DNA from 2 places in the Mesorhizobium sp. M0991 genome. Region 2 is predicted to be linked to the other one. Evidence: predicted binding sites of a transcription regulator. Region 2 holds the regulator's gene; the other holds the start of a gene.

Region 1 (9,808 bases), on a different contig from region 2:
CGCCGCGGCGCCGTCGTCGACATTCGGACCGACGACATAGTGTATGCCCTCCTGGGCCATCTTCTCCATGCCGGCGATCGCCCGCTTCGGATCCTTCTGGTCGTCGAAGGTGACGATTTTGATGTCGTAGGTCTCGTCACCAATCTTCACACCGCCGGTTTCGTTGATCCAGGCGGCGCGCGTCTGCATCGAGCGGACGTTGGATGTGCCCCACGCAGCGGCCGCGCCACTCGTCACGCCGACAAAGCCGATCTTGAGTTCCTTGTTGGCGGCGTGCACCGCGATTGTGCCGCCGGCCATGATTGCCAGCGCGGAGACGGCGCCGCGCGCCGCGGATGTGATTATTGAACGTCTGTTGATCATTGTTCTTTCCCCTTTGGAGGCCGCGCATTGTTGCGACAGAACTCGACCGATACGCGGACTTTTGTGAGTGAAGGCTCAAATCAATCACCTGTCAACAAAACTTTCTCAGATTGTTGACAATCTTGTGAGCGGCCGTAGGCGAAGAACGTAGGACCGATCGCGGTTCGGTGCTTTGCTCGAGAGGTTCGTGGTGTCGGAATTCCTGAAGCTCGCATGGTGGTCAGAGCGACGGGTGTCTTTCTCACACTACCGGACCAAGGATCAGGACGAAGTCGGCGTCGTGATCGAGGATCGACGCGGTCGGGTCGTCGGTATCGAGGTGAAGGCCTCCGCAACGGTTCCGCAGGACTTTCGGGGGATTGCGCCAGTTGCAGGAAGGAGTCCGCGATCGTTTTGTGCGCGGGCTGGTGCTGCACGACCATCACCGTGTGACGCCGTTCGGCGAAAAAATTGCAAGCTGCACCGGTGTCGGTTCTGTGTTCGATGTAAAGTTGCATAAAATGCGGTCTGGAACTTGGGTCGCGAGGTGGTCTAAATAATCCCAGATCGATACGAGCCGAGCCTTCATTGGTCGCGGTGATTTCTGGCAACTTCGACACCCCCGTAAGCCATCTTGCATCGAACCAGCGGTCCGTCGGCCCGTCATAGGGCAGCCGCGTGACATCCCAGTGGCTGACGAAGCGCGCGTAGGCGTCCCAGACCGGTGGACCGCCGCCGATGAAGACGACACGGCCGGCAAAGCGCTTGAGCGTGTCCTCGGGATCCATACTGGAGCGAACGACGACAAGTTCCCGATCCGCGCGAGCAAAATCCGGAACGCTTGCGATCGTCTTGGGACCGGCGAGCAAGACGTGTCCTCTCGTGACGTCGAAAAACCGTGCAACGTCGGCTACGAACTCCGGCGAGCCGAAGCGATATTGGCAAACTGAAACGTCAGAGCGGGCATCGCGCAGATGCCCGCCACCAAGGGTACGGATGCACGCAAGGGACCGAAGAAGCGCCGGCGACCCCCCACCGCTCGAAGAACAGGAGAGGGGCCAATAGTGCGAAACCCGCTTTCCAAGCCGTTTGCCGATCCAGAAGGACAGCCAGTCCCCCAGTGCCGCGCCAATGGCGGCGGCAAGCCATCACGAAATTCCGGTTCTTCTCAGCAGCGCCACGCGGGCTAACGCTGATTATCGTATGGCCGGCCTGCAGCGCGAATAGCGCTGCTGGCTCGCCCAGGTTCGGTCATCGTCAATCGCCAGATCACGCACGATCAGCACGGGATGGAGCCGGTGAGCGACAGCGCAGGGTTCGGCGTCGTTTTGGCCTTCGGCCTATTGGTGCTCAACTGGCTGGCGATCCGCTATATCGATGTTGTCGCCTGGCTGGCGAGCTTCTGATGCGCACGCCGTTCCACCCCGGTGCGAGGAACGGGAGAGCACCAAGGACGGCGACGAAATAGCAGGGCGGTACAACCCGCCCCAACCGAAGCCGCGTTCTCGACGACATGGTTACTGTGACAAGACGAACAGGGTATAAGGCTATCAGGCAGCAGACTGGTTGAGGAGCGCCCCACCGTCATGAAGCCGATGAACGAAGAGCACCTCGCGGTTCTACGCAGGCACATGGTCGAGATGATTGCAATTCACACCGATCTTGCAAGCGAAGAACTTGGCAAGGCGGCGCTCGATGAGCGGGTATTGGCGGCGATGAGGCGGATACCGCGGCACCTCTTCGTGCCAGCATCAGTTGCGCCTTATGCCTACCAAGACATGCCGCTGCCGATCGGCTTTGATAAAACCGTCTCGCAGCCCTTCATCGTTGCTCTCATGACCGATCTCCTTGCGCCGCAACCGCACGAGGTAGTGCTCGAGATCGGCACCGGCCTAGGCTACCAAACCGCAATCCTCGCGGACCTTGCCGGGCAAGTTTGGAGCGTCGAAATCATCGAGGAATTCGCAAGCCATGCCGAGGCTCTCCTGCGGGGTCTCGGCTTCTCCAATGTCGGCATTCGTGTCGGAGACGGGTCTCGCGGCTGGCCTGAGCACGCCCCATTCGACAAGATCCTGGTCACCGCGGCCGCTGAGCGGACACCGCCGGCTTTGCTTGAGCAGCTCAAACCGGGGGGACGCCTGGTCCTGCCCGTGGGACCTGGAGAAGCGCAGTTGCTGACGGTCATCGACAAGGATGCGGCAGGGCAACTGAAGACTCGCAAACTCATCCCGGTTCGGTTCAGCCGTCTCGAAACGGTCTAATGAGGGGTGCGGCTGCGCGGAGCCGTGCTGGAAGATCAGGATAACGCGCGCCGCATCGATCACACAGGCGCTGGATGGCATCGCCGATCTTTTGACATCCATGCCGCAACGCTACTCGTCGAGCACGCCTGCAGCCGCCGGTCGCAGCCGCTGGCGATCATGCCGGCGCGGTCGTATTGCGCGCTTCTCAAAGACCCCTTATCCAGCCTACTGTGTGCCTGCCAGACGGCACTGGGTCGCTCATCTGGGAAATGACGGCCAAAGGCTCAAGGAATTCGCCCAGTGGCCAACATGTAGCGGGCAGGAGGTAACGATGGATCTCAAGGACAGGCGCCTCTGGTACGGCGTGGTATCCGTGATCGTGGTATTGGTCGTGATTGCGTATGCGGCTGGTTGGTTTGGCGGCACACCGATACCAGCGCCGCAGCAGTGAGAGCGATCGTCATTCTCGCTTGGCGGCAGCTGACTGCTCAGTCTCTAAAGGTCGAAGGAAGGGACACCTGGTTGGCTGTTTCGCTGGTTCGGCTACCATCCTGACGACGCACAGCCTGGACCGTTTTTGAGGTGGCTTCCGCTCAACTTGTTGGTTGATGGACGGACCGGTCCTTGGATCGCGCAATCCGCAACACTCCGCCATCGGGCCGGGTAACTTCGATAATGGTTTCGACACGGACAAACTGCGATCCTACGGAGTAGCCAGGCGCCAGGTCATGCCGGAAGTCGTACACTGGAGCCACAAGGGCCCAACGACCGGGCGGAGAACTCGCATCAGCCCGGCCTTCGGCGGTTTCGAAGCTAAACTGCCACTCGCTTGATCCCGCTGCCCGGCCAGCGATGAGCCGGGCTACTCCAGCACAGACTCTGCCCGTCGATCACCTCGATCGGCACGGACTCCAGACCGACATCGTCGAACAGCCGCGCATTAGACCGCGTTCGCCAAATTAATGGCCGGATCTTTGCGAAGCCTCCGCATTTTCGTGGGGGGAAGCCCTCCCAGCATCATCGTGATTGGACTTCACGATCGGTCGGAGTCACGCTGGCCGCAGGTATAAGAAGGATATGGGTGGGCCAACTATCGTCCGAATAGGAGGCTAAAATGAAGCACCAGACGCTTGAGCAACTGCAGATCGTCGCCGAGATCGATCAGGACTACCTGCGCCAGGCCATGTCGCGCAGCGAACGTCTTGAACGCTGGGCGGAGCTCCTTGAACGGAACCCTGACCGGCGACTCTCGACGCTACACCAGACCGAGTATCAGCCGGTTAGATCACGCGGGGCCATGCGCGGCGACGGCTCGCCGATCTCAGTCGCTTTCGAGGATCCTGTCCTCCGCGCCGCCGGGTTGGAAAACGACAACTACGGCGAAGCGAAGCGGTTCTTCGAACTGACCGACAGGCAATTGCATGAGATCATCTGCTATTGTCATTTCGGCGCGACGGTGAGCGCCGTAACGGCCGCCCGTCACATCCGTGCGGCGATTGCCGGGAGACAGCCCGGCATGTTCGCTCGGATGCGTGAGGCGTTCGTCGGATAAAGCCGGAGCCGTTTCGCAGCATCATTTTTGAAGCGGCTCGCATGGAAAGCCGCCGCCGTAGCGCAGGCAAGCGCTCCCCACGCGGGAGGCTGCGTTGCATGAGGGGGTGCGGCTTTCCGCAGGAGCACGCCGACCTGCATCTTTTCCATCCGAACCGGAAAGATCCCAATGCTGCCAGTACATCCGTGGTCAGCGCCGTGGTTCAAAGGCTCGAACAGAGCGACATGCGCGCCGGATAAGCGCTATACATTCGCTGTCGAAAATTCGGTGCTTCATGGTGGGTCGAAGGTCGCGGACCTATGTCGATCGGGACCGGGAAAGCCAAATCGTGCCAAATTTTCGCGAACTGTATATATCTCTCGATGCACATTCAATCAAGGCTCAATAGGTTTGGTTCATAATTGCGGATTAATATAGTCTGTTGTCGGCAAAATTAAGAGGGATGAATTACAATAAAATTGCTTATGGCTCCGCCTTTCGGACGGCCAAAAGCGCCGGTAACAACGACTGATTTACATTTCAAATATTTTCGGTTTGAGGAATTAAAAATTTGGCACTCCTATCATTCGAGTGCCAAAGGGGCTATGTTAAGTGTTGCAGTCGCTCTATGTGCGGCGGCAGAAAGAACCCCCAATGAAATTCCGGCCACTCCACGACCGCGTCGTCATTCGGCGCGCGGAAGGCGATACCAAATCCAAGGGCGGGATCATTATTCCCGACACCGCCAAGGAAAAGCCTCGGGAAGGCGAAGTGATCGCCGTGGGCCCGGGCTCGCGTGACGAGAGCGGCAAGCTGATCCCGCTCGACGTCAAGGCCGGCGATCTCATCCTGTTCGGCCAATGGTCCGGCACCGAGGTGAAGATCGACGGCGAAGACCTCCTGATCATGAAGGAGAGCGACATTTTGGGCATCGTCGAGAAGACCAAAGCGGCCAAGAAAGCCGCCTGACCGGGCGATTTCCGATCCCGCAATTTCAAGACTGAACTGGACCTAAAATCATGTCTGCCAAGGAAATCAAATTCGCTACCGATGCCCGCGACCGGATGCTTCGCGGCGTCGAAATTCTGAACAACGCCGTCAAGGTGACGCTCGGCCCCAAAGGCCGCAATGTCGTCATCGACAAGGCCTATGGCGCGCCGCGCATCACCAAGGATGGTGTCGCCGTCGCCAAGGAAATCGAGCTTGCCGACAAGTTCGAGAACATGGGCGCCCAGATGGTGCGCGAAGTGGCCTCGAAGACCAACGACCTCGCCGGCGACGGCACCACCACCGCCACGGTGCTGGCCGCTTCCATCCTGCGCGAAGGTGCCAAATTCGTTGCCGCGGGCATGAACCCGATGGACCTCAAGCGCGGCATCGACCTTGCTGTGGCTGCTGTGGTGAAGGACATTCAAGCCAGGGCCAGGAAAGTCAAATCTTCGGACGAGATCGCCCAGGTTGGTACGATCGCCGCCAATGGCGACGCGTCGGTCGGCGCCATGATCGCCAAGGCGATGAACAAGGTCGGCAATGAGGGCGTGATCACCGTCGAAGAAGCCAAGACCGCCGAAACCGAACTCGATGTCGTCGAAGGCATGCAGTTCGACCGTGGCTATCTCTCGCCCTATTTCGTCACCGATGCCGAGAAGATGCGCGCGGAGCTGGAGGACCCTTACGTTCTCATCCATGAGAAGAAGCTCGGCAATTTGCAGGCGTTGCTGCCGATCCTCGAAGCTGTGGTGCAAAGCGGTAAGCCGCTGCTGATCATCTCGGAAGACGTCGAAGGCGAGGCGCTAGCGACGCTGGTCGTCAACAAGCTGCGCGGCGGCCTCAAGGTCGCAGCCGTCAAGGCGCCAGGCTTCGGTGACCGGCGCAAGGCGATGCTGGAAGACATTGCCGTGCTCACCGCCGGCCAGATGATTTCCGAGGATCTCGGCATCAAACTCGAGAACATCACGATCGACATGCTCGGGCGGGCCAAGCGCGTGCTCATCGAGAAGGATACGACGACGATCATCGACGGCGCCGGCGAGAAAGCCACCATCCAGGCGCGCGTCCAGCAGATCAAGTTGCAGATCGAGGAAACGTCCTCGGATTACGACAAGGAGAAACTCCAGGAACGTCTCGCCAAGCTGGCTGGCGGCGTTGCTGTCATTCGCGTCGGCGGCGCGACCGAGACGGAAGTCAAGGAAAAGAAGGACCGCATCGATGATGCGCTGAACGCCACTCGTGCAGCCGTGGAAGAAGGCATCGTTGCCGGCGGCGGTGTTGCGCTTTTGCGCGCCAAGGCAGCTTTGACTGAGCTTACTGGCGCGAATGCTGACATGACGGCAGGTATTTCGATTGTGCTGAGAGCACTTGAAGCGCCGATCCGGCAGATTGCCGAGAATTCCGGCGTTGAAGGTTCGATCGTCGTCGGCAAGCTCTCCGACAGCAAGGATCACAATCAGGGCTTCGACGCCCAGAACGAAGTCTATGTCGACATGATCAAGGCCGGTATCGTCGACCCCGCCAAGGTCGTTCGGACGGCCCTGCAGGATGCCGGCTCGATTGCCGCGCTCCTGATCACCGCTGAAGCAATGATCGCGGACATTCCGCAGAAGGTTTCGCCCGCTATGGGTGGCGCGGGAGGTATGGGCGGAATGGGCGGAATGGACTACTGAGCGGCGCCTGAGACTATAGCCAGGACGACGGAAGACCAGCGACGCGGGCACATGCGAGCCGATATCTCGGCGATCATCGGTTCGCTCGACATCGTGTTCGGGGAGATCGATCGATAGGCTCGTCGCTGTCGTATTTGCTGCTAAAAATGGTCTTGGAGACAAGAACATGACCGACACTCTTGCCGAGAAAACATGTACGCCTTGTCGCGGCGGCGTCCCGCCGCTCACGCGTGATGAAGCCCAAGGGTTCCAGGCACAGGCTCCTGATTGGGAGCTGGGTGACGATGCCCACCGCATCCAGCGGAGCTTTCGATGCCGCAATTTCCGGGACGCGCTCACCCTTGTTCAGGAGATCGGTGAGCTCGCCGAAACCGAGGGCCATCACCCCGACATCAGCTTCGGCTGGGGTTATGTGACGGTTTCCCTGAGCACCAAGAAGATCAAAGGACTGCACGAGAACGATTTCATCATGGCGAGCAAGATCGATCGGATGCTCGATCGCGCGGGGCGGCCCCTCGACCGCCAACGGTGACACGGCAAATCCATTGCCAATCAAGTGAGGTCGTTTATGCACTGTCGTCCGCAGCACCATGACAATGATGTCTGCATGCTTGGCTCACCCATTCGGCGTCGGCTATTTGCGCGGAACCTCCCACGCATGGTGAATGGCGGGCGCGCTCCAGCAGCACGATCTTATCCGCTGATCCATGGTTTCCGGGAAGCTGCGCGCATCGCTGATCAATGGTGCGGTTTCCATTCCGACGCGCTCTCGGCAGGGAGCGGGCGAGGCGAGCGCCCTCCATTCGCCGGTTTTCGCGCACGGGCGACATCCGGAATGACGTTGCAATGCGTAGCGACCGTGACGCGAATGTTGCGGCAGAGGCAGTGTTCGCGGCGATTCATTCGCCCAACAGTCGGTCGCCGACGAACGTTGCCGTAGTTGACTTAACTGCGGTCGAGCCTCGGCCCGATAGCTTGTGTGTCCGGCTGCGAGACCCGCCGCAGATAGCCTGTTTGTCCAGTGCCCTTCCATAGCATCACGTTGGCAGTGGCATTCCTGGTCAAGCGCATTTCGGTCTGTTGCGTCGCGGGAACTGCAGTGGGAGGGTTGTTTCAGGGGGACGGGGAGAGATAGCGGAGGACGGGAAGGACGGGAGCGGGACAGCGGGACGGGAGGGACGGCCGCCGGTAATCGGGGCGGGCGCCTGGCGGGACGGCAAAGCTGTGCGTCGGCCGCGGCGCGACTGGTGGTGGCTGGCGACTCGGCGGCAAGATCTGCGCCTGTGAAGCAACGCAGGAGGCGAACAATGGAATTCTTTTGTGGACTGGATGTTGCGATGGATGAGACGGCGGTGTGCGTCGTCGATGATCGCGGCGAGGTGCAGCTGCAGGCGACGGCCTTGTCTGTCTCGTCACTTTCGCCATTTCCAGGTGACATCGGTGAGCGTTGCGAACTGGCTTAGCAATACCGTCTGAGCGGCAAGCGATGCGAGATTCCTCTGCTTGATAAGCGCTGACTAACAGGTTTTTTGCAATCTTTGAGGGGATGCAGAAGCCCTTGAGGCCTGCGAAGTCGGAGCCTGTCAGTGATCATGATGCACGGTGCCCAACCTCGGCAATTCTGAAGTGTCCGCATCAAGCATTTGTTGTCAGCAGACCGTGCGCGCGGTCTGAAATAAAGGAACTCGAACGCTGCACCAGTGCCGCCCGCAGCACTTGAAACCATGCCCGGGTCTTCCATGTAATACGCAATAGCGCACAACTTTCCGAATGAGGAAGCGCCGGCAGATGAGTCTGCTCCCCACCAGCAATTCAACAGAGCATCGCCGTGCCGACCATCGTTGGCCGGCAGCGTTAACAACAGAGCGTTTTCCTCTTCGTTGTCAGACGAAGGAAGATACACAATGGCAAAGGTCGTTTGCGTCCTCTATGACGATCCGGTCGACGGTTATCCGACAAAATATGCGCGGGACGGCCTGCCAAAGCTCGACCGCTATCCCGGCGGCCAGACACTTCCCACGCCGAAGGCCATCGACTTTGAACCGGGGGTCTTGCTCGGTAGCGCGTCGGGCGAACTCGGCCTGAGGAAATTTCTCGAAAGCGCGGGCCACAGCCTGGTGGTGACCTCGGACAAAGACGGTCCCGCCAGCATTTTTGAACGCGAACTCGTTGACGCCGAAATCGTGATCTCGCAGCCGTTCTGGCCGGCATATCTGACCGAAGAACGAATAGCCAAGGCAAGCAGACTGAAGCTTGCGATCACCGCCGGCATCGGATCCGATCATGTCGATCTTCAGGCCGCCATGGACCGCGGCATCACGGTTGCCGAGGTGACTTACTGCAATTCGATCAGCGTGTCCGAGCATGTGGTCATGATGATCCTGGGGCTCGTGCGCAACTACATCCCGTCCTACCAGTGGGTCGTGAAAGGCGGCTGGAATATCGCGGACTGCGTCGCACGCTCCTACGATATCGAGGGAATGCAGATCGGAACCGTCGGCGCCGGCCGGATCGGCAGCGCGGTATTGCGCCGGCTGAAGCCGTTCGACGTCAAGTTGCACTACACCGATCGCCACCGACTGCCTGAGGCGGTCGAGAAAGAACTTGGCGTCACCTTCCACCAAGATCCCGCATCCATGGTCGGCGTCTGCGACGTGGTCACGATCAATGCACCTCTGCATCCGGAGACGGAGAATCTCTTCGACGAGACGATGATCGCCAGGATGAAACGCGGCGCCTATCTGGTGAACACGGCGCGCGGCAAGATCTGCAATCGTGACGCCATCGCCCGCGCGCTGGAGAGTGGCCAACTCGCTGGCTATGCCGGCGACGTCTGGTTCCCGCAGCCGGCTCCCAAGGATCATCCGTGGCGATCGATGCCGCATCACGGCATGACGCCGCACATTTCAGGATCGTCGCTCTCCGCCCAGGCGCGCTACGCCGCGGGCACCCGCGAAATTCTCGAATGCTGGTTCGAAGGCCGGCCGATCCGTGAGGAATATCTGATCGTCGATGGCGGCAAGCTCGCC
Region 2 (12,503 bases):
GCGATCCTCAGCGTCTACTTCCGCCGTCTCTGGAAGATGCTGCTCGAGCTGCCCTACGACCGGCTGACGCGGCATTTCGTCCTTGGCATCCTCATCGCATTCCTGCCGGCGGCAATCATAGGCGCGCTGGCGCATGATTTCATCAAGACGGTGCTGTTCGAATCGCCGCGGCTGATCTGCATCATGCTGATCATCGGCGGTGTCATCCTGTTGCTGGTCGATCGCATGAAGCCGAAGCCGTATTACCACGATGTCGAGCGGTTTCCGACCAGGCTTTATCTGCAGATCGGGCTGTTTCAGTGCTTGTCGCTGATCCCCGGCACGTCGCGCTCGGGCTCGACGATCGTCGGCGCGCTGCTGCTCGGCGTCGACAAACGGGCGGCGGCGGAATTCTCCTTCTTCCTTGCCATCCCGACGATGGTCGGCGCTTTCGCCTTCGACCTGTTCAAGAACCGCAATGTACTGAGCAGCGCCGACCTGCCCATAATCGCCGTCGGCTTCGTCGCCGCCTTCGTCACCGCGCTAATCGTCGTGCGCTTCCTGCTCGACTACGTCTCGCGCCACGGCTATGCGCTGTTCGGCTGGTGGCGGCTGGTCGTCGGCATCGTCGGCCTGACGGGGCTGGCCATCTGGGGGTGAGCCGGCGCGGATAGCGCAATCCCAGCCGGAACTCTATTCTTGCCCCACGCCGAGCCATACGATCTTGTGGACGTATGGTTGGCAGGGGGAATGCATGAGCGAAGTTCTTGACGCCCTCGTTATTGGCGCCGGGCCGGCGGGGCTCGGCGTCAGCTATTTCTTGAAACGGCGGGGCCGCAACCACCGTGTGCTCGATCGAGGCCGGATCGGCGAAACGTGGCGAACGCAGCGATGGAACTCGTTTCGACTGAATTCGCCGACCATTCGCTCCATCTTACCCGGTGATTCCTACGAGGGGCCCGAGCCGTGGGGCGCGATAACCCACCACGAGTTTGTCGCGTATCTCGAAGGCTATGCCGAGCGGCACCGTCTGCCGGTAAGCACCCAAAATCCAGTACATGAGCTGACGAGAGACGATGGGATCTTTCGTATCACCACGACGGACGGGGCGTTTCTGGCGCGCAATGTGGTGATCGCCACTGGCGACCAAAATCGGCAGGTTCGGCCACCAGGATCGACTGACTTGCCAACCGCAATTCGCCAAGTCGATTCCTCGGCTTATCGCAACCCGGCCGAGTTCGAGAGTGGCGCGGTGCTGGTGGTCGGCAGCGGCCAGTCGGGCGGCCAGATCGCCGAGGATCTGGCGCTGGCCGGACGTGTGGTCTTTTTGGCGACCAGCCGCAACGGCCGTTGGGTGCGGCGATACCGCGGGGGCAACATACTTAAATGGCTGACGCTATCCGGGTTTCTCGACGTCCCGCGCAAGGAACTCGTCCTTCCCTCCGGCAAGCTGCAGGCCCGCGCGCTGGTCGGCGCGACCCACACGATCAGCCTGCAATCGCTGAGCGCGCAGGGCGTGGTGCTGCTAGGCCGCTTCAGGGGTGTGGAGAATGGCAACCTCGTCTTCGGCGACGAGCTCGACGACCATATGCGATTTGCCGACGAGGTTTCGGCGGATGCCAAGCGCCTGGTTGACGAGTACATAGAGCGCGCCGGCCTCGATGCGCCACTGGCCGAGGACGATCAGGATGAGACGATCGAACCGCGCCTGCCCGATCCGCCGATCCGCTCCCTCGACTGGACGGCGAGCGGCATCAGATCGGTGGTCTGGTGCACGGGCTTCACCGGCGATTTCTCATGGGTTCGGCTTCCCGGCGCGCTCGATGCAGCCGGCCAGCCCGTCCACGAGGATGGCGTCAGCGCTGTTAAAGGCCTCTTTTTCGCCGGCCTCGATTTCGGATCGACGCGGAAGTCGGGCACCATACCAGCCATTCCAGAGGAGGCGGCCGCCGTTGTGGAGCGACTTGTCCAAGGTGGAGCCGACTTGCCACGGAACGACGTCTAACCGATCCGTCGAGCGCGGGTTGTTGAACGTGCAAGAACATGACAGCTCTGGCGCGATCAAGACGACGCACGCTGCCTTTGTCGAAGCGCACCGATAATTTTCCGCAATCGGATTGGCGCGACAGCCAGAAATCGGCGGCGCCTTCGATGCGGCGCTCCGATTCGCGGCCGACTGCATCCATTGCCTCCATCAGCGTGCGGTGCGCCTTGACCTCGGCTGGTCGTCTTCGGGCTGACAGCACTGGCCATCTGGGGTGAGCCGGCGCAGTCATTCGGAATGGTCGCCCTGGAGACGCCAAAGGAGGTGCATCAAGGCGCGCGATCGGTCAGCGCGCTCGCACCTTCCTCCGCGGCGCAATGTGCGCAGCAGTAGATGATGTCATCCTGTTCGACGCCATGTCCGATGATCCGGCATCCGCAATGCGGACACGTCGGAGCAAGTTTCTGGACCGCGCATTCGAAGCTGTCGAACGTGTAGGTCTCGTCGGCCATCGTCACTTTGAAAGCCTTGTCGTAGTCATTCCCGCATTGATCGCATCTGGCCATAGTTCTTTTCCTTCTTTCATTGGCTTCAAGCTCGACCAACCTGTCGCGCGGCGATAGGTTCCCGCCGGGATCAGGGGGCCGTCCTAAGGCGGAGACGAGCGCGAGCCTACGCCACGGCGCTGTTCGATCACGCGGATCACCTCGTCGATATCCCGCGGCTCGATGTCGAGTTCCTTCAGGCCCGGCGCGTCATTTGCTGCCACATTATCCTGACGCATAAGATCGATCTGGTTGCGCGTTATGGGGGCAGCCGGGAGGAGTTCCGCGACGCCAGCCAAGGCGTTCCATACCGCAAACGGCACCGGCATCAGCTTGACGTGCGTATCGAGCTGTCGGGCGATCTCCCGAAGCAGTTCCTTATAGGTATAGATACGCGGGCCACCGAATTCGAATATGGATGAACCCATGTGGCTCCGCCCGTCGATCAGCCGGCTCACTGCTTCCGCGACGTCTGCCACATAGACCGGCTGAAGCCGTGTGCCACCATCGCCGAACAGCGGATAAACCGGCAGGAGGCGTATCATCCTCACAATGGTCGTGAGGAAAGCGTCGTCAGGTCCTGTCATGACGGCGGGACGCACAATGAAAGCGCCGGGAAATGCGCTTTCCACGGCAACTTCTCCGCGTCCACGTGCCCTTATATAATTCGAATCCGATTGAGGATCGGAGCCGATCCCTGAAATCTGGACGAACTGATCGATCTCGCCGTTGCGCGACGCGGCAGCGAGATCGGCCGCGGCTTTCACATGGACGCGTTCAAAGGTCTGGACGCCCTGCTCGACGTAAAGACTGACAGCATTCACGATCACCTGTGATCCGGTAATGGCCGACCCGATCGAGGACGCATCCAATATATCCGCCTCGACTGCTTCGGGCATCCTTGTACTCGAGGAAAAGACCAGGGCCACGCGAGCCGGATGGCGAGATGCGGCACGGACCGTGAAACCCCTTTCCAGGAGCCGCTTCACGATCCTGCGCCCGAGAAAGCCGGTTCCGCCGAACACGGTGACGATCCGTTCCGGGTTGAGATCGTCAGGATCCATTTGCCTCGCCATCCCTAGTCCTCGCGTAGCTGCGACGAGGACTGCCCTGGCTGGCATTTGAACCAGCCCGTCGAACATCAGGACGATTGGAGAACAACGCAGGAACGCTTTTGTTCCAGTCAGATAGACAAACCGAACGATTGAGCGAACGCAGGTGAGCGCCGGCACATGATCGAGGCTGCCGACGAAAAACCCCGAATGCCTCCTACCGGACGTCCGCTTTTGCGCGGCGCATCGAAGGTCAGCAAATGGCGCGACTTCCTTGTTCCCATCGACGAGACGACAGGCAACATAATCTGAACCGGAGATCGCAGCAAAACCGACCCCACTTCGGGAATAGCCTAGCTCCGCCCGTAGAAAACGTTCTCGACATGCACCGGCCAGCGCCACGGCAGTACCGCCACCATGTCGAAGCGCACCGATAATTTTCCGTAGTCGGATTGGCGCGACAGCCAGAAATCGGCGGCGCCTTCGATGCGGCGCTCCGATTCGCGGCCGACTGCTTCCATTGCCTCCATCAGGGTGCGGCGCGCCTTGACCTCGACGATCAGCACCAGATCGCCGCGCCGCGCGATCAGGTCGATCTCGCCGAACCTGGTACGGTGTCGGCGAGCCAAAATCCGGTAACCCTTCAGCATCAGCGCCGCCGCCGCCAGCCATTCGCCGTGATGGCCGCGCCGGTAGGCCTTTTGCCGGCTGGCGCTCGGCCGTTCAGCCATCGCCGTCTCCGCCGGCCCTGAGGTCAAGCAGCCGCCGGTAGAGCGCCTGTTTCTGGCCACCCGTCATCTTGGCGGCTTCCGCCGCTGCCTTGGAGGCCGGCATCTCGGCGGCGAGCGAAAGCAGAAGCCGGTCGATGTCTTCAGGCTCATCAGCGACCACATCCGCCGGGCCGACGCAGATGACGATTTCGCCTTTCGGCGTATCGGCTGCGGCGTAATGGCTGGCGAGCGACTGGAGGGTGCCGGTCCGCATCTCCTCGAAAGTCTTGGTCAGCTCGCGGCCGATCGCCGCCTTGCGGTCACCGCCCAGTGCCTCGACCATGGCATTGAGCGTCTCGGCCAGCCGGCGCGGCGATTCGAAGAAGATCAACGTTGCCGGCACCGCCTTCAAAGCTTCCAGCCGCGTCAGCCGCTGCCCGGTCTTCACCGGCAGGAAGCCGGCAAACAGAAAGGCGTCCGAGGGCAGGCCGGATGCCGTCAGAGCGGCAAGTGGCGCCGACGGTCCGGGGATCGGCACGACACGAATGCCGCGTTCCAGCGCCTCACCGACCAGCCGGTATCCGGGGTCGGAGATGAGCGGCGTGCCGGCATCCGAGATCAGCGCGACGCTCTGCCCGGCCTCGAGTGCCGCGATCAGCTTCGGCCCGGCCTCGCCGGCATTGTGTTCGTGGTAGGCGGTGGTGCGGCGGCGGATGCCGTAGCGGTCGAGCAGCACGCGGCTGACACGTGTGTCCTCGCAGGCGACGATATCGGCGGCGGCGAGCGTTTCCAGCGCGCGCAGCGTGATGTCGGCGAGATTGCCGATAGGCGTCGCCACCAGATAGAGCGCCGGCTCGAGCGGCCGGGCGGCAATCTCGGTCTGCCCGACCACATAACTGCGTTTGGCCGATTCGCCGGTCACCTGCACAACTCCGTTCGACCCTGTTTGGCACGGCTCACGCTTGGTTGCAAAAGCCTGGGTTGCAACGGCCCGGGTTCCAGAAGGGATGCCGACGTGAACCAGCCGCCATGCCTTCGCCATAGTAGGGAACGAAACCGTTGCCGGCGAATTTTACACCTGATCTCGGGAGGAGCAGGATGGACAGCCTGACGATACAGGACGTTTTCGAACCCTATTATGCCGGCCGCAAACGCTTCGCTGCGCCATGCGACAAAGGCCTGCCTGCCGAAGCCGCAGATGGCAGAGCCAAGAAGCCGCTTGCACGCCAGCGATCGGCAGAGAGTAAGCCCGCAAACGAAACCGACCGCACGATGGAGCACTGACCGGACGATGCCCAATCGCTTCGACATTTTCATCACCCGCCTCGAAACAAAAAGCGCCCGCGATGGCGCAGCATCACATCCCACAGCCGACCAGCACCGTGCCTCGCGCGACAAAAGCGAGATCAAGCCGGCGCGCTCCGGAGAGACCAGCGAAAAAGATCGCGCCAAACACCGCCACAAGCACGAGGCTTGACCACCGCAGACCTTCGCGATTGGTCGAGACAGCTCTCGAAAGCGCGGTTGCGCATGCTCCGCGATGTATCATTCAACCCAGATACTTCGAGACGCGCGCCTCCAGCAGGCCCACCAGAGCCGGGTCCATGAATTCATAGTCGTCGGGAATATCGAGGCAGATTACTCGAGCCTTTTTCAGGCTTGTCTTGAATTTCTGCTGCAGTTTGGCGCGGTGCGGTTTTTCCATCACGAAGATGATGTCGGCCCAGGCAACGAGTTCATGCGTCAACGGAGTGTCGGCATCGTGATTGGTGCCCGCTGATGCGACCTCGATGTCCCGCCGCTTGGAAAACAGCTGCTCCGCCGTCGGGCTGCGCAAGCGATTCTGGCTGCAGACGAAGAGAACGTTCTTCAACGTGCTATCTGGCCAGATCCGCCACGACCGCATCGAGCACGATCATGCCGGCCGGCGTGGCGCGCAGGCGGGCATTGCCGATCGGCGCCACCAGGCCTTCGTCCTGCAGCACCGACAGCCGTGCCGTCGACAGGCCGCGCCCTGAAAATGCCTCGTAGCGGGAAAGGTCGATGCCTTCCGCCAGCCTCAGCCCCATCAGCAGGAACTCGTCGGCCTCTTCCGACCGCGTGAGGATCTCGCCGCCGGTAACGCCATGGCCCTTGGCCTCGACCAGATTGGCCCAGGTCTCCGGCATTTTCTCGGCGATCGTCACCACGCGCCGCCCGCTCTCGACGAAGCGGCCATGCGCACCGGGACCGACGCCGACATATTCGCCATAGCGCCAATAGGTGAGATTGTGCCGGCTTTCGGCGCCGGGCCTGGCGTGGTTAGAAATTTCGTAGGCCGGCAGTCCGCGTGCGGCGGTGATCTCTTGCGTCAACGCGTAGAGATCGGCGGCAACCTCATTGTCTGGAATGATGAATTTCCTTGCCGCATGCAGTGCATGGAACGGCGTGCCTTCCTCGATGGTCAGCTGATAGAGAGACAGATGGTCTGCGGCGTGGCCGATCGCCTGCTCGAGTTCCGTCTGCCACGCTTCAGGCGTCTGGTCCGGCCGCGCGTAGATCAGGTCGAAGGACAACCGTGGGAAAATCTCGCGCGCCAGGCCGATCGCATGCAGGGCCTCATCGACATTGTGCAAACGGCCGAGAAAGCGCAGATCCTTGTCGTTCAGCGCCTGCACGCCAAGCGACACCCGGTTGACGCCCGCCGCGCGATAGCCGCGAAAGCGCTCGGCCTCGACGGAGGAAGGATTGGCCTCCAGCGTCACCTCGATGCCACCAGGCACCGTCCAGTTCTTCGCCACTGCATCCAGCACCGCCGCCACGGTCTGCGGCTTCATCAGCGACGGCGTGCCGCCGCCAAGAAAGATGCTTGTCACCTCGCGCGGTCCCGTGCGGCCGCGCATGGTCGCCAGCTCGGTCTCGAAGGCGCGGGCAAAACGCTCCTGGTCGACCGGCTGGTGGCGGACATGGCTGTTGAAGTCGCAATAGGGGCATTTGGCCGCGCAGAACGGCCAGTGGACGTAGACGCCGAAACCAGGGCTGCGGTCGAGCAGCATGGTCATGCGGCGGCCAATCGGGCTTGGGCGAATTTCTGAAAGGCGCGGGCACGGTGTGACAATGCGGTTGGCTGGCCGGGCTTCCAGCCATGCTTTTCCTCCGCGCTCATCTCGCCGAAGGTCTTTTCGAATCCGTTGGGCAAGAACACCGGATCGTAGCCGAAGCCGAGCTCGCCGCGCGGCGGCCATACCAGCATGCCCTCGACCTCGCCGCGAAAATATTCCGCCTGGCCGTCGGGAAAGGCCAGGCAGATCACCGCGACAAAGCGGCCCTTGCGCTGGGCAGGCGTGATCGCGCCAACTTCCTGCAAAGCCACTTCCGTGCGCTGCATGGCCATGCCGAAGTCGCGGGAGCCGTCCGGCGTCTCGGCCCAGTTGGCGGTGTAGACGCCGGGTGCGCCGTCAAGCGCATCGACACATAGGCCGGAATCGTCCGACAGCGCCGGCAATCCAGTGGCCTTGGCGGCGGCCAAGGCTTTTATGAGGGCGTTCTCCTCGAAAGTGCTGCCGGTCTCGTCCGGTTCCGGCAAGCCGTATTCCTTGGCGGACTTCGCTTCTATGCCGAACGGCGCCATCAGATCGGCGAATTCCCGCAATTTGCCGGCGTTATGGCTGGCGACGACGATCTTATGCCCGTCAAGCGAGTGAACAGTTGGCGAATGCATCAGATGCCCCAGATTCTTGGCTCGGCGAATTCGATCGAATTGCCCGAGGGGTCGCGAATATAGATCGAGCGGCCGCCCTGCGGCCATTCGAACTCGCTTTCGATGGCGATTTTCTTCGCCTCAAGATGGGCTTTCCAGCGCGGGATTTCATCCGCGCTTGCGGCGAAGCAAAGATGCCCCTCGCCGACGGCGCCATGCGGCGGCACTTTGAGCTTGGCATCGGACGCCGGCGGCACCTTGGTCGCCTCGGCATTGAAGATGAGCAGCACGCCGTCGCCGCAGCGGAAGAAGAGATGCCTGCCGTCGACTTTGCCGAGCGGATCGAGCCCGAGCACGCCCGAATAGAACCGTTCCGCGGCAGCAAGATCCGTCACGTAGAGTGCTGATTCCAGGATTGCGGAAGGGGTCACAGGATCGTCAACCTCATCGTCATAAACTGAAGATCAGTCCACGGCCATCTGCTGCAGGCTGACCAGGCGCTGAATGCCCTTCTTGGCCAATACCATCAGCGCCGCGAACTGCTCTTCCGAGAACGGCTCGCCCTCGGCCGTGCCCTGGATCTCGACGATACCGCCCTTGCCGGTCATGACGAAATTGGCGTCGGTGCCGGCCGAGGAATCCTCGATGTAGTCGAGATCGATGACCGGCTGGCCATCATGGATGCCGCAGGAGATCGCCGCAACGTGATCCTTCAGCACCTTGCCAAGGCTCGCCATCTGGCGGACTTCCATCCAGCGCAGGCAATCGTAAAGCGCCACCCAGCCGCCGGTGATCGAAGCGGTGCGCGTGCCGCCGTCGGCCTGGATCACGTCGCAGTCGACGGTGATCTGCTGCTCGCCGAGCGCCTGCAGATCGACCACGGCGCGCAGGGAGCGGCCGATCAGCCGCTGGATTTCCAGCGTGCGGCCGCCTTGTTTGCCGGCCGAAGCCTCGCGGCGCATGCGCTCGCCGGTCGAGCGCGGCAGCATGCCATATTCCGCCGTCACCCAGCCCTTGCCGGAATTGCGCATCCAGCCCGGCACCTTTTCCTCCAGGCTGGCCGTACACAGCACATGCGTGTCGCCAAACTTCACCAGGCACGAGCCTTCCGCATGCTTGGAGACGCCGCGCTCGAAGGAGATGGGGCGCATTTCGTCGAATTGGCGTTTGGAAGGGCGCATTCAGGCTTCTTTCTTTCTTCGGAATCTTGGCCGGGCTTGTAGCCGCACGGGGCGCTAGGCGCAAAGGAAAATGGACCGGTTGCGCCGCCGCCGCGGAAGTCTATATCTTCGGGCCGGAGGTTTTTGGCTCGAATGACCAAGGCAGTCGATCCCGGTTCGCAATCGCACGTGCTTCCGTCGCACGCGCTGCAATCGCCCGCGCTTCAATCGCTCGACATGCGTTCGCGCGACATCTTTCGGCGCATCGTCGATTCCTATTTGAAGGATGGCGAGCCGGTCGGTTCGCGCAGCCTGTCGCGCATCCTGCCGTCGTCGCTGTCGCCGGCCACCATCCGCAACGTGATGAGCGACCTTGAGCATCTCGGCCTGATCTATGCGCCGCACATTTCGGCTGGCCGGCTGCCGACCCAGGCAGGCCTGCGTTTCTTCGTCGATGCTTTCATGGAACTCGGTGACCTCTCCGACGAGGAGCGCCGCACCATCGAGGCGCAGGTGCGCGCCTCCGGCTCGGGCGCGACGCTGGAGCATATGCTGACCGAGGCCAGCCAGATGCTGTCCGGCATGTCGCGCGGCGCCGGCCTCGTGCTCGCCGCCAAGAACGAGGTGGCGCTGAAGCACATCGAATTCATCCAGCTCGAGCCGACCAAGGCGCTGGCCGTGCTCGTCTCGCAGAACGGCGACGTCGAAAATCGCGTCATCGATCTGCCCGCCGGCATCACCGTCTCGCAATTGCACGAAGCCTCCAACTTCCTCAACGCCCATATCCGCGGCCGCACCCTGGCCGAGGCGCGGGTCGAGATCGCACGCATCAAGGAAGAGACCAGGGCAGCCCTCGACACGCTGTCGCAGGATCTGGTCGAGAAGGGCCTGGCGGTCTGGGCAGGCGCCGAAAGCGGCGTGCCTGGGCGGCTTATCGTGCGCGGCCGCGCCAATCTCCTGGAAAACGTCACTGCCCAGGCCGACATAGAATTGCTGCGGCATCTGTTCGAGGATCTGGAGACGCAGGATGGGCTGATCCAGCTCCTCGACCTCGCCGAGGAAGGTCCGGGGGTGCGCATCTTCATCGGTTCGGAAAACAAGCTGTTTTCGCTGTCTGGCTCCTCGCTGGTGGTGGCACCCTATCGCGACAAGGACGCGCGCGTCGTCGGTGCGCTCGGCGTCATCGGGCCGACGCGGCTGAACTATGCCCGCATAGTACCGATGGTCGACTATACCGCGCAGCTGATTTCGCGCATGCTGCGCTAGGAGCCGCCGCGGCCTGCCGCAAGGAGAAAAAGAATGGCGCTGGAATCGTTCAAGGCCCAGATTAGCCTGCTGCTCGAGGAAATGGTCAATCAGCCTGAGGATCAGCACGAGGTGCAAGAGCAGTTGCGTGAGAAGCTGCAAGAGATGCGGGCCATGGGCCTGCCGCTGCCGGCCGATCTGGTCGCGCTGGAAAAGCGCCTTGATGACGATTTCTACGCCTCTGGCAACTGAAGGGGTTCGGCTTCAAATCCTCGTGTTCCGGACGACCGCTTGGAACGACCAATGCCTGATCCCGTTTGTCCTCTTCGAGGCGAATCCCGGAGGACGTTGATGACCCGATCTGGCGGCTTTGCGGCCATTGCCGCGGCTCTCCTTGTCGCGACACCGGCATCCGCCCGGCAGTCGGATCAGAAGGTGCTCAAAGGCGAAGCCGCTTTTGGCGATTGGCACGCCGACAGGCCTGGCGTCCGCCGCCTGATCGGGCCGCAAGACATGCCGCCAGCCGATCCCGCCCAATCCGCTTCGAACGGCGCCGGCGTGACGGAGCGGCCCGAAAGCGCCAAGCCAGAATTGCCGCCGGGCTTTTCGGCCGAAATAATCGCCTCCGGACTCTATAATCCGCGCGTCGTTCGCGTCGCTCCGAACGGCGACCTGTTCATCGCCAACGGCCATGCCGACCAAATACGTGTCTACCGTCTGGCCGAGGGCCGCGCCAAACCCATCGAGAAAGCGATTTTCGCCAAGGGCCTCAACTATCCATATGGCATCGCCTTCTATCCGCCAGGGGACAAGCCGCAATGGGTCTATGTCGCAAGCAGCGACAGCATCGTCCGCTTCCCCTATCGCGACGGTGACCTAAAGGCGTCCGCTAAACCAGAAACCATTGTCGCCAAAATCCCGTCGGGCGGTCACTCGACCCGTGACATCGCCTTCTCGCCTGACGGCAAGACGCTTTTTTTATCGGTTGGCTCGGACTCGAATGTCGCCGAGGACATGGACAAGCAACCCGATGGCGGCGTCGACGCGTGGGCGAAATCAAAGCCGCTCGGCGCAACGTGGGGCTCCGAGGAAGGCCGTGCAGATGTGCTCGCCTTTGACCCGGATGGGAAAAATCCCCGAACTGTCGCCACCGGCCTGCGCAACTGCACGGGCATGACGGTGCAGCCCGCCACCGGCGCATTGTGGTGCGTCGTCAACGAGCGGGACGAACTCGGCGACAACGTGCCGTTCGAATTTGCAACTGCGGTCAAGGACGGCGGATTCTATGGTTGGCCTTGGTACTACATCGGCAATAACGAGGATCCGCGCCATCAGGGCGAGCGGGCAGACCTGGCCGGCAAGGCCACTGTCCCCGATGTATTGATGCAGGCGCATTCGGCGCCGATGAACATAGCCTTCTACGACGGCAAGAACTTCCCGGCGGATTATCAGGGTGACGCCTTCGTCACCATGCATGGTTCGTGGAACCGTGGCGCCAGGACCGGCTACAAGGTGGTGAGGCTCAAATTCAGGGATGGCAAGCCGACCGGCGAGTATGAGGACTTCATGACCGGCTTCGTCATCTCGAACGACGCCGTCTGGGGCCGCCCGGTCGGTGTCGCGATGGCCAAGGACGGCTCGCTGATCGTCACAGAGGACGGTAACGGCACCATCTGGCGCGTTACCTACGAAGACGGCCGCTCCTGAACGGCGGTGTCGCCTGCTGCGCTGGCGCAATCGAATCCGGCCCGAGGGAATTCACCCAACTTCAACATTGTGCGACAAGCGCGAATCATGACGCTCACCGGGTTCCTCGCCTACAGCGCCGCCCTCGGCATCGCCGCAGCCATCCCCGGCCCAGGCGTCACCGCGCTCGTTGCGCGTGCACTGGGCTCCGGCTTCCGCTCGTCGCTGGCCATGTCGTTCGGGCTGATGCTCGGCGACCTGACCTATTTGACTGCCGTGGTGCTCGGCCTCGCTTTCGTCGCACAAACTTTCGGCATGGTCTTCCTGGCCATCAAATGGCTGGGCGTCGCTTACCTCGCTTTTCTTGGCTGGCGTTTCTGGACGAGCGGCATCACGCCCGAAACGGTGGAGGCAAAGAAAGGCAAGGGCGGCTTGGCATCCAGCTTTGTAGCCGGCCTTGCCG

Evidence for each region. The regulator HrcA, encoded in region 2, represses chaperone genes, less so after heat shock. The targets are predictions, from matches to a motif close to GTTAGCACTCNCNNNNNGNGAGTGCTAAC.
Region 1: the regulator HrcA is predicted to act here: its motif matches at 4,687-4,715, upstream of NKH70_RS18305 (co-chaperone GroES).

The regions. Positions count from the first base shown of each region.
Region 1 covers NZ_JAMYNE010000011.1:195,304-205,111, reverse strand. The annotation lists partial or broken gene NKH70_RS18335 (ABC transporter substrate-binding protein) at 1-363, opposite strand, end outside; partial or broken gene NKH70_RS18325 (diacylglycerol kinase) at 966-1,265, opposite strand; gene NKH70_RS18320 (protein-L-isoaspartate(D-aspartate) O-methyltransferase) at 1,929-2,603, shown strand; partial or broken gene NKH70_RS18315 (IS6 family transposase) at 3,272-3,396, shown strand; gene NKH70_RS18310 (hypothetical protein) at 3,700-4,137, shown strand; gene NKH70_RS18305 (co-chaperone GroES) at 4,771-5,085, shown strand; gene groL (chaperonin GroEL) at 5,136-6,779, shown strand; partial or broken gene NKH70_RS18295 (NADH-quinone oxidoreductase subunit D-related protein) at 6,822-6,896, shown strand; gene NKH70_RS18290 (4a-hydroxytetrahydrobiopterin dehydratase) at 6,946-7,311, shown strand; gene NKH70_RS35820 (hypothetical protein) at 8,087-8,242, shown strand; gene NKH70_RS18280 (NAD-dependent formate dehydrogenase) at 8,684-9,808, shown strand, end outside.
Region 2 covers NZ_JAMYNE010000001.1:482,902-495,404, reverse strand. The annotation lists gene NKH70_RS02460 (undecaprenyl-diphosphate phosphatase) at 1-639, shown strand, start outside; gene NKH70_RS02455 (flavin-containing monooxygenase) at 734-1,984, shown strand; partial or broken gene NKH70_RS35765 (PDDEXK family nuclease) at 2,052-2,198, opposite strand; gene NKH70_RS02450 (metallothionein) at 2,293-2,529, opposite strand; gene NKH70_RS02445 (complex I NDUFA9 subunit family protein) at 2,613-3,962, opposite strand; gene NKH70_RS02440 (YraN family protein) at 3,914-4,291, opposite strand; gene rsmI (16S rRNA (cytidine(1402)-2'-O)-methyltransferase) at 4,284-5,192, opposite strand; gene NKH70_RS02430 (hypothetical protein) at 5,369-5,554, shown strand; gene NKH70_RS02425 (hypothetical protein) at 5,562-5,747, shown strand; gene NKH70_RS02420 (low molecular weight protein tyrosine phosphatase family protein) at 5,820-6,143, opposite strand; gene hemW (radical SAM family heme chaperone HemW) at 6,148-7,311, opposite strand; gene rdgB (RdgB/HAM1 family non-canonical purine NTP pyrophosphatase) at 7,308-7,970, opposite strand; gene NKH70_RS02405 (VOC family protein) at 7,970-8,380, opposite strand; gene rph (ribonuclease PH) at 8,414-9,130, opposite strand; gene hrcA (heat-inducible transcriptional repressor HrcA) at 9,263-10,375, shown strand; gene NKH70_RS02390 (hypothetical protein) at 10,409-10,606, shown strand; gene NKH70_RS02385 (PQQ-dependent sugar dehydrogenase) at 10,706-12,061, shown strand; gene NKH70_RS02380 (LysE family translocator) at 12,149-12,503, shown strand, end outside.